Caldimonas brevitalea: one gene and its partner. The protein of the gene in region 2 interacts with the protein of the main gene of each other region in a pairwise test. Links are inferred from orthologs where the notes say so. Each region holds a gene or a part of one and is shown on either strand. Other genes may lie near its edges.

Evidence for each region. The genes of interacting proteins can lie anywhere in the genome.
Region 1: the proteins of rpe (region 2) and eno interact in binary tests that used the Escherichia coli proteins (3 or more experiments, as listed by UniProt). The link is inferred for Caldimonas brevitalea from one-to-one orthologs.

What each region holds. Positions count from the first base shown.
Region 1 is NZ_CP011371.1:3,867,432-3,871,592, forward strand. What follows is about bases 1-2,875. They hold eno (phosphopyruvate hydratase), read left to right. Parts: upstream 1-733; coding sequence 734-2,017; downstream 2,018-2,875. Other genes in these bases: kdsA (3-deoxy-8-phosphooctulonate synthase), read left to right, coding at 1-358; AAW51_RS16375 (DUF1330 domain-containing protein), read left to right, coding at 370-657; ftsB (cell division protein FtsB), read left to right, coding at 2,042-2,323; pnuC (nicotinamide riboside transporter PnuC), read left to right, coding at 2,409-2,875. In the rest of the region: more of pnuC, read left to right, coding at 2,876-3,050; AAW51_RS16395 (AAA family ATPase), read left to right, coding at 3,074-3,769; AAW51_RS16400 (AAA family ATPase), read left to right, coding at 3,998-4,161. UniProt on the Escherichia coli protein: Catalyzes the reversible conversion of 2-phosphoglycerate (2-PG) into phosphoenolpyruvate (PEP). It is essential for the degradation of carbohydrates via glycolysis.
Region 2 is NZ_CP011371.1:5,789,661-5,795,070, reverse strand. What follows is about bases 1,550-4,387. They hold rpe (ribulose-phosphate 3-epimerase), read left to right. Parts: upstream 1,550-2,547; coding sequence 2,548-3,228; downstream 3,229-4,387. Other genes in these bases: AAW51_RS28535 (GGDEF domain-containing protein), read left to right, coding at 4,342-4,387; AAW51_RS24675 (expansin EXLX1 family cellulose-binding protein), read right to left, coding at 3,276-4,049; apaG (Co2+/Mg2+ efflux protein ApaG), read right to left, coding at 1,785-2,162; AAW51_RS24690 (site-specific recombinase), read right to left, coding at 1,550-1,770. Also shown: more of AAW51_RS24690, read right to left, coding at 1-1,549; more of AAW51_RS28535, read left to right, coding at 4,388-5,410. UniProt on the Escherichia coli protein: Catalyzes the reversible epimerization of D-ribulose 5-phosphate to D-xylulose 5-phosphate.

The DNA of each region.
Region 1 (4,161 bases), 1.9 Mb from region 2 along the record:
TGAACGCGGCGCCAGCTTCGGCTACAACAACCTCGTCAGCGACATGCGCTCGCTGGCCATCATGCGCGACACCGGTGCCCCGGTGGTGTTCGACGCCACGCACTCGGTGCAGCTGCCGGGTGGCCAGGGCACCAGTTCGGGCGGGCAGCGCGAGTTCGTGCCGGTGCTGTCGCGTGCGGCGGTGGCGGTCGGTGTGGCGGGTCTGTTCATGGAGACCCACCCCGACCCGGCACAAGCCCTGAGCGACGGCCCCAACGCGGTGCCGCTCAAGCGTATGCGCGAGCTGCTGGCCACGCTGGTCGAGGTCGACCGTGTGATCAAGCGCAGCGGCACCTTCCTCGAACAGAACTTCGGTTGACCCCCCCGCCGATGAGTGCCTACATCCTCGCGGACGTGACCGTCCACAATCCCGAGCAGTACGCTGAATACCGCAAGTGGTCGACCGAGGCCATGCAGGCCCACGGCGCTGAAGTGCTGGTGCGCGGCGGTAGCGTCGAAGTGCTCGAAGGCCCCTGGCAGCCCGGCCGCCTGGTGGTGCTCAAGTTCCCGTCCATGGAGAAGGCGCGCGCCTTCTACCACTCGCCCGAGTACGGCCGCGCCCGCGAAGCGCGCGAAGGCGCCGCGGTCATGCGCATGGTGCTTGTGGAAGGTTTGTAACCAGACTGGCGGCCGAATCTGGTCCAATGGGCGCCGCACCAACATCCATCATCGATTACAAGCAAGAGGAAACGTCATGAGTGCCATCGTAGACATCGTCGGCCGTGAAATTCTGGACAGCCGCGGCAACCCCACCGTCGAGTGCGACGTGCTGCTCGAGTCCGGCGTGATGGGCCGTGCAGCCGTGCCGTCGGGCGCGTCGACCGGCTCGCGTGAAGCCATCGAACTGCGCGACGGTGACAAAAGCCGCTACCTCGGCAAGGGCGTGCTGAAGGCGGTCGAGCACATCAACACGGAAATTTCCGAAGCGGTGCTGGGCCTCGATGCATCCGAGCAGGCGTTCCTCGACCGCACCCTGATCGACCTCGACGGCAGCGACAACAAGTCGCGCCTTGGCGCCAACGCCACGCTGGCGGTCTCGATGGCGGTGGCGCGTGCCGCCGCCGAGGAGTCGGGCCTGCCGCTGTACCGCTATTTCGGCGGTTCGGGCTCGATGCAGATGCCGGTGCCGATGATGAACGTCATCAACGGTGGTGCCCACGCCAACAACAACCTCGACCTGCAGGAATTCATGATCCTGCCGATCGGCGCCCCCAGCTTCCGTGAAGCGATCCGCTACGGCGCCGAGGTCTTCCACGCGCTGAAGAAGATCATCCACGACAAGAACATGAGCACGGCGGTCGGCGACGAAGGCGGCTTCGCCCCCAGCGTCGCCAGCCACGAGGCGGCCATCCAGCTGATCCTGCAGGCCATCGAGCAGGCCGGCTACACCCCGGGCGAACAGATCGCGCTGGGCCTGGACTGCGCCGCCAGCGAGTTCTACAAGGACGGCAAGTACCACCTCGAAGGTGAAGGCCTGACACTGTCGGCCGAAGAATGGACCAACGTGCTGGCGACCTGGGCCGACAAGTACCCGATCATCAGCATCGAAGACGGCATGCACGAAGGCGATTGGGCCGGCTGGAAGCACCTGACCGAAACGCTGGGCAAGAAGGTGCAGCTGGTCGGCGACGACCTGTTCGTCACCAACACCAAGATCCTGCGTGAAGGCATCGAAAAGCGCATCGGCAATTCGATCCTGATCAAGATCAACCAGATCGGCACGCTGACCGAAACCTTTGCCGCGATCGAGATGGCCAAGCGCGCCGGCTACACCGCGGTGATCTCGCACCGCTCGGGCGAGACCGAAGACTCGACCATCGCCGACATCGCCGTGGGCACCAACGCCGGCCAGATCAAGACCGGCTCGATGAGCCGTTCCGACCGCATCGCCAAGTACAACCAGCTGCTGCGCATCGAGGAAGACCTGGGCGACATCGCCTACTACCCCGGCCGCTCGGCGTTCTACAACCTGCGCTGATAGATCGCCCCCCTGCCTGCCATCATGCGTCTGCCGCTCGTCACCCTGGTGCTGGCCGCGTTGCTGCTGGGCGTTCACGCCCAGCTGTGGTTCGGCAAGAACGGCGTGCACCGCGTGATGGAGCTGCAGCGCAAACTGGCCGAGCACCAGGACCGCAACATGACGGCGCGAGAGCGCAACGCTCAGCTCGCGGCCGAAGTGCGAGACCTGAAAGAAGGTCTCGAAATGGTCGAGGAAAAGGCCCGTTTCGAGTTGGGCATGGTGAAGCCCGACGAGATCTATGTGCAGCTGACGCCGGCGCCCTGAGCCGTCGGCCTTCGACGACACGGAGCCGCGAGGCTCCGTTTTTCATTGACGACCGCCTGTCCCGCTCCTTCCCCCGCCCCATCCGATGGACACCTTGCTCGCCGTTTTCGCCCCCTGGATGGCCCCGGCCTTCACCGCCTGGGGGGTGCCGGTCACCTGGCTGGAGCTGGTGGCCTTCGTGCTCGCCGTGGCGATGGTGGTGTGCAACATCCGCGTCGTGCCCTGGGGTTGGCCGCTGGCCATCGTCAGCTCCTTGCTTTATTTCCTGTTGTTCTGGCAGAGCAAGCTGTACGGCGACGCGTGTCTGCAGCTGTTCTTCGCGGTCGTGGCGGGTTGGGGCTGGTGGCAATGGCTGTATGGCAAGCGACCGGACGGCCAGCGGCTCACCGTGCACGCCCTGCCCCGCGCCGGCCGCTGGGCCACCGCGGCCGGCGTGCTGCTCGCCTGGCCCTTGCTCGGCACCTGGCTGGCGCGCACGACCGACAGCGACGTGCCCTATTGGGACGCCTTCCCCACCGTGGCCAGCGTCGCCGGCCAGTTTTTGCTGGGCCGCAAGCTGATCGAGAACTGGCCCACCTGGGTGGTGGTCAACACCGTCAGCGTCGGGCTGTTCGCCTACAAGGGGCTATGGCTCACGGTGCTGCTGTACGCGCTCTTCGTTGTGATGTCGGTGCTGGGCTGGCGGGCCTGGCAGCGACTGCGGCAGGCGCCGGCGGTGGCTGCATGAGCTAGCACCCCGGAGGGTTTCCGATGAGCAGCAGCAGCAACAGCCCTGGCCGTGTGATCGCCCTGGTCGGCGCGGAAAGCACCGGCAAGACCGAACTCGCCGCGGCCCTTGCGCGGCGTTTGCAATCGGCGGGCCTCGACGCCGTCGCAGTGCCGGAGTACCTGCGCCTCTTCTGCGAAGCCCAGGGGCGCACACCGCGACAGGACGAACAGCGTGGCATCGCCGACGAGCAGAGCCGCCTGATCCGCTACGCAGCCGGGCGACACGCGGTGGTGGTGGCCGACACCACGGCGTTGATGATCGCGGTCTACAGCGACTATGTGTTCGGCGACACCTCGCTCTACGCCGACGCCGAGCGGGCGCACGCCGAGGCGGCGCTGACCCTGCTGACCGGGCTCGACCTGCCCTGGGTCGCCGACGGCTTGCAGCGCGACGGCGCGCACGTGCGCGAAGGGGTCGACGAGCGGGTGCGCGCAGCCTTGCAGCGGGGCGGCTCGCCCTACAGCCTGGTGTACGGTCTGGGGCCCGCCCGGGTCGAGGCAGCGTGGGCGGCGGTGTGTCCGCTGCTGGGCTTGCCCGCCGGCGCAAAGGGCAGCGGTGAGAGCGGTGAGAGCGGTGAGGCAACCACGCACACGTCGCGCAAGCTGTACTGCACCGAGTGCCTGGACCCGCACTACGAGCGCCTGTTCAGCCGCTTGTTGGGCCGCGACCCGTCCTGAATCTCAATGGGACTGCCGTAGCCGGTTGAGCCTCTTGTGCTGTACCCTGTGCACCGCGTCCCAACAAGAACGCTATCTATAAGTACGCGCAGCACCGAGACCTCAGCGAGCCAAGAGATGCGAGCCATTGCTCGATGCTGCCTGCCAGGGTTCTCTCCGCTAGAAACGCGCCTTGGTCGAGTCTGGACGTAGCTGTCGCTGCTAAAGTGCTCGGATTCAGGAGTATTAATGGATTCAACTGTGTTCATTCGCCGCGTCCGAGCGAAGAATTTCAAAAGCATCGCTGCTTGTGACGTTCGACTCGGCCCGCTGACCTATTTGGTCGGCCCGAATGGATCGGGCAAAAGCAACTTTCTCGATGTCCTTCACTTTGTGAAAGACGCGTTAGAGGG
Region 2 (5,410 bases):
CACGTCGAACTGCAGGCCGAAGAAGGTGGCGACCGCCGGCACCAGGCCCAGCATCAACCCGAGCGAGATGTTGCCGGCAAAGCCCGAGACGTTGGCCTGCAGGTAGTGGGACCACCGCTGCGCACGCTGTTCGCCGAGCCGGGCCAGGATGCGCGGGTTCCAGCGCAGCGCCCGGCCCAGCCGGTGCAGCACGAACCAGTTCTCGGCCCAGCCGGCCACCAGGCTCGACAAGAACAGCAGCACGCCGGTGGCCGCCGCGAACAACGGGGTGGGGCCGAGCACGCTGAGGGCCTGCAGCGAGGCTTCGGCCTTGGCCGCGCCGACCAGCGGGCTGCCGAAGGCCGCCGCCCACGCCAGCTGCGTCAGCAGCACGCAGGGCAGCACCACCACGACGTTGCCAAGGATGCCGACCACCTGGGTGCGGATCAGATGGGCCACTTCGTCGACAAAACCCTCGATGGCATCGTCGGAGCTCAGGTCGGTCAGGCGCGCCGCCATCGCGGGCGCCGTCATGGCCGGCTGTTTGGTGGCGAGGGTGAAGTGCGCCAACTGGATGGCGACGAAGCTGGCGGCGTAGTTGAGGCCGGCGCTGAAGCCGGCCCAGAACGGCGACAACCCGAGACCCGACAGCAGAAACTTCACGAACACGGTCAGCGTGGTCACCGCCCCGCCGCCGCAGGCGCGCCAGAACATCTGGCGGTACTCGCGCGGCGTGCGGGTGATGTAGTGCGCGCCGGTCTCGGCGCTGCGCTCCACCACCTTGCGCGCCAGCAGCGAATAGTTGCGCGCCAGCAGCGCCCGCACGCTGCGCCGCGCGCACGCCGTTTCGGCAAACTGCACCATCAGCGAGCGCACCGACTGCGCCGGCCGGTCGCTCAGCAGGCAGTCGAGCAACTGGTGGATGCGGTCCAGGCGCGACTCGATCTGTTCGAGCCGGAACACGATGTCGACCGAGACGCCGAATTCCTCCAGATGGTCATGGACGGTGAGCACGTCGCGCCGGCCGGCGTCGAGCAGCGCCCGCGCGTAGCCGAGTGCCGGCGTCAGGGCGGCCGGCTCCGGCTTGCCGTTTTCCAGCAGGTCGCGCACCTCGTCGAAGGCGCGCGACAGCTGGCGAAACGGCGTCAGCGCCTGGGCCGACGGCGACAGCCGGGTGCGGATCTCGGACGAAAACGCCGCCGCGCGGACCTGGCTGGTGCAGAACATCAGCGCGTCGAGCAGCGACTGCTGCCAGCGCGCCGCAGCGCGGGGGTGCTGCGACGCCGCCACCGCATCGTGGAACAAGGCGGCGACGCGCTGCAGGGTTGGGTCGTCGAGGGCGGCCAGCCACTCCGCGTCGTCCTGATCGGAAAACACCAGCTGAAACAACTCGGCCAGGTCTCGGGTGTCGGCGCTGCCCGGCAACAGCTTGCGCTGCAGGCGTTCACCCAGCTCGCTGAAAAACGCGAGCCGCTGCGCAAAACCGAAATCGGCCAACAGCAGTGTCGCGTCGAGGTCTTCGAGCGTGCTCGCCAGCAGGTCGACCACCTGGGCGCGGTAGCCGGGCTGGCGGTCGAGCAGGTTCAGCAGATGGCGCAAGCGCAGCACCGGCAACGGCGTGGCGCTGCCGGCCTCCGGCGCCTCCACCCCTTCGCGCTTGAGCGGTGCGTGGCGCAGCCACTCGGCCAGCCGCACCCACCAGAGGTTGCGCCGTGCCGGTTCGGCACGCGCGTCCAGCGTCGCAAGCAGGGCGGTGAGGTCCCATACCGCGCGCGGCAGTATCGAGCGCATCCGCGGCCTGCCGGTCAGTGCAGACCGCTGCGCTGAACGGCCAGCGAAAAGGCGGGGATGGGGGCGTCGAAGCGCTCGCCGTCGTCGGCGACGCAGAAATAGCTGCCGCTCATGGTGCCGCGCGGCGTCGCCAGCCGGGTCCAGCTGGTGTATTCGAACCCCTCGCCCGGCTTCAGCAGCGGTTGATGACCGACCACGCCAAGGCCCTTGACTTCTTCGACCCGGCCGGTCGCGTCGGTGATGATCCAGTGCCGCGAGATCAGCTGAGCCGCCACCTGCCCGGTGTTCTGGATCGTCACGGTGTAGGCAAAGGCGAACACGCCTTGCTCGGGGTCCGACTGTTCGGGGAGGTACTGCGGTTCGACACTGCAAGTGAACTCGTATAGGGCCATGGTCGTGTCCGTCAGATGCCGCCGGGGGATGCTGCTGTTCTCATCGGCGGCGATGGTAACAAGGGCGGGCAAGGAAACGTGGGGCCGCCCCGAGTTTCCTTTCCCCCTCGGGGGGCGGACGCTGAAGGCGGCCTGGGGGTCCACAGGAAACGTGGGGCCGCCCCGAGTTTCCTTTCCCCCTCGGGGGGCGGACGCTGAAGGCGGCCTGGGGGTCCACAGGAAACGTGGGGCCGCCCCGAGTTTCCTTTCCCCCTCGGGGGGCGGACGCCGCAGGCGGCCTGGGGGCCGACAGGAAACGTGGGGCCGCCCCGAGTTTCCTTTCCCCCTCGGGGGGCGGACGCCGCAGGCCGACCTCCTTAGAATCACCGATCCCGAAGGAATGCCCATGCCCACCTACCGCATCGCCCCCAGCATCTTGTCGGCCGACTTCGCGCGGCTCGGCGACGAAGTGAAGAACGTCATCGCCGCCGGCGCCGACTGGATCCACTTCGACGTGATGGACAACCATTACGTGCCCAACCTGACCTTCGGGCCGATGATTTGCGAAGCGCTGCGCCCGCATGCGCTGCGCGAGGACGGCAACGCGGTGCCGATCGACGTGCACCTGATGGTGAAGCCGGTGGACGCGCTGGCCCAGGCCTTCGCCAAGGCCGGCGCCGATCTGGTCAGCTTCCATCCCGATGCCAGCATGCATGTGGACCGCACGCTGCAACTCATCAAGGCCGAAGGCTGCCGGGCCGGTCTGGTGTTCAACCCGGCCGAGCCGATCGACGTGCTCGAATGGGTGATCGACAAAATCGATCTGGTGCTGATCATGAGCGTCAACCCCGGCTTCGGCGGCCAGAGCTTCATCCCCAGCGCGCTGCGCAAGGTGGAAAAGGTGCGCAAGCTGATCGACGCGAGCGGACGCGACATCCGCCTCGAGGTGGACGGCGGCATCAAGGTCGACAACATCCGCCAGGTGGCCGATGCGGGGGCCGACACCTTCGTGGCCGGCAGCGCCATCTTCGGCAAACCCGATTACAAGGCGGTCATCGACGCGATGCGCCAGCAACTCGCCGCCTGACACCCTCGGCCGGTCGGCCGCGCAGGGCCGGCCCGTGTCTGCCCCGCTCAGGGGAACTGCGCCCGGCCGGCCACCACGAGGTTGCTCTGCGGCTCGGGCAAGGTGTCGACCAGCGTCGCGCCGCCCTGTGCCGTCACCCGCACCTGCAGCGGCCCGGCGGCGATCTCGGGCTGGTGCACGAAATAGTTGTACGGCTCGCGCTTCACGGCGATCCACTGCGAGCTGCCGCTCGGCTTGATTTCGAGCTTCTCGATCGGCAGGCGGTGGTTCAGCACCTGGATCGCCGTCCACCACCGGGTGCTGCCGTCCTTGTAGCGGTAGCGCACCGGGCCACTGACGTCGCCGGCGACCACCTGCCACGTCACGGGGACGCGACCCGCGGTCAGGTCGGCAATCTTCGCGAAGGCCTGCTCGCTCAGGTCGATGTCGCCCGGCGCGCACCCGGGACACCGGTCGGTGATGCGCACCGTGACGCTGCCTTTGGGGCCGCGCACCGAAACGAAAGCACCGCACGCCGCGCTGCCGGCGTAGTCGGTGTCGTTCAACGCCGCCACCATCAGGTCGTTCGGGCTCGCGTCGAAGCTGCAATTGCCGGTGCCGTCGGCGCCGTAGTAGGTCGCGTCGCCGTGCCGGGTCTCGCCGACGCCCGGGCCGCCTTGCGCGACCTGGCCGCCGGGCGCCGGCGCTGCCAGGCTTTCGTCGCCGCTGCCCCCGTCCCCGCCACCGCCGCCACAGCCCGCCAGGGCCAGCAACAGGCAAAGCTGGGCGCCGGCATGCCGGACGGATCGGGTGTCTCGGGGGTGATGGTGATGGTGGTGCATCGTGCTGGGTCGGAAGGGGGAAACGCAGCGGCCAGGTGAGACCCGGCCGCGGCTGCCAAGTTTCGCTCACCCGAGGCCGCGCCGGTGCGCGCGGTCGCGTAAGGAGGTGGAACGGTTTGTTTGCGCGGCGGATCGTGACCTGCGTCGCCTGGACGTCGGCGGCATACACCGAGGAAGGCGGGCCAGGCTCAAGTCCTGCCGATTCCGGCCGAAGACGACGCATGGCCCGGCCGGGACGAGGTTGCCTCGTGCCCGCCGCGCCCGTGACGCCCGTTCCAAGGATCGATTTGCCGTGACCGCTACGCCCACCGTCCCAGACGGCGGAACTTCCGTCGGCGCTGTGCTGCCCGACGGGCAGGATCTGCGCCGCAAGGGCATGCGGCGCTTTTTGATCACGCTGCGCTCGCACGCCGTCGTGATGGCGGTGGTGTGGGGCGGGACGCTGGCGGGTCTGGGCGACGTGCCACGGGCCATCGGCGTGACGTTGTTCACGCTCGTGACGCTGGTCGGGTTCTACCTGCTCTTGCGGCGCGGCACCGTGCTGACGCCGGCGGACCCGGTGCTGGCGTTCTCGCAGGCGATGTTCAGCATCGCGCTGGTGGCGCTGGTCTATGCCTTGTTCGAGGCGTCCCGCAACACCGCCTTGCTGTGGCTGACGGTGATCATCGCCTACGACATCCGGCGGCTGCCGGAGCGGCAGATCCGGCTCGCGGTGGGGTTCAGCCTGCTGTTGCCCGCGTTGGTGATCGGCCTGCGCGGCTGGCTGCGCCCCGAGACGGCAGGGTGGTTCGACAGCCTGCTCAACCTCGCCCTGCTGGCCGTCGCGATGGCGGTGCTGATCACCCTGTCCGCGCGCGCCCGCTCGGTGCGCCGCCGCGACCTGGAGCAGCGGCAGCAGATGGCCCGCACACTGGCCCAGCGGCGCGAACTGTCGATACGTGACGCGCTGACCGGCCTCTACAACCGCCGCCACATGCTGACCCGGCTGGACGAGGAGCAGCGGCGCCAGCAGCGAGACGGTGTGCCGCTGTGCGTCGCGCTACTCGACATCGACCATTTCAAGCAAGTGAACGATCACTGCGGTCACCCGATCGGCGACGCCGTGCTGCAGCGTTTTGCACAGCTGGCGCAGGCGGCCTTTCCCGGCGACGTCGACGCGCTGGCGCGCTGGGGCGGCGAGGAGTTTTTGCTGCTGATGCCCGCCACTCCGTTGCGCGACGCCGAAGCCGCGGTGCAGCGGCTGCGCGACGCGGTGCACGGATACGACTGGGGGCAACACCATGCCGGCCTGGCGGTGACCTTCTCGGCCGGTGTGTGTTTGCACCTTCCCGAGTGCAACATGGCCGAGACGCTCGAGCAGG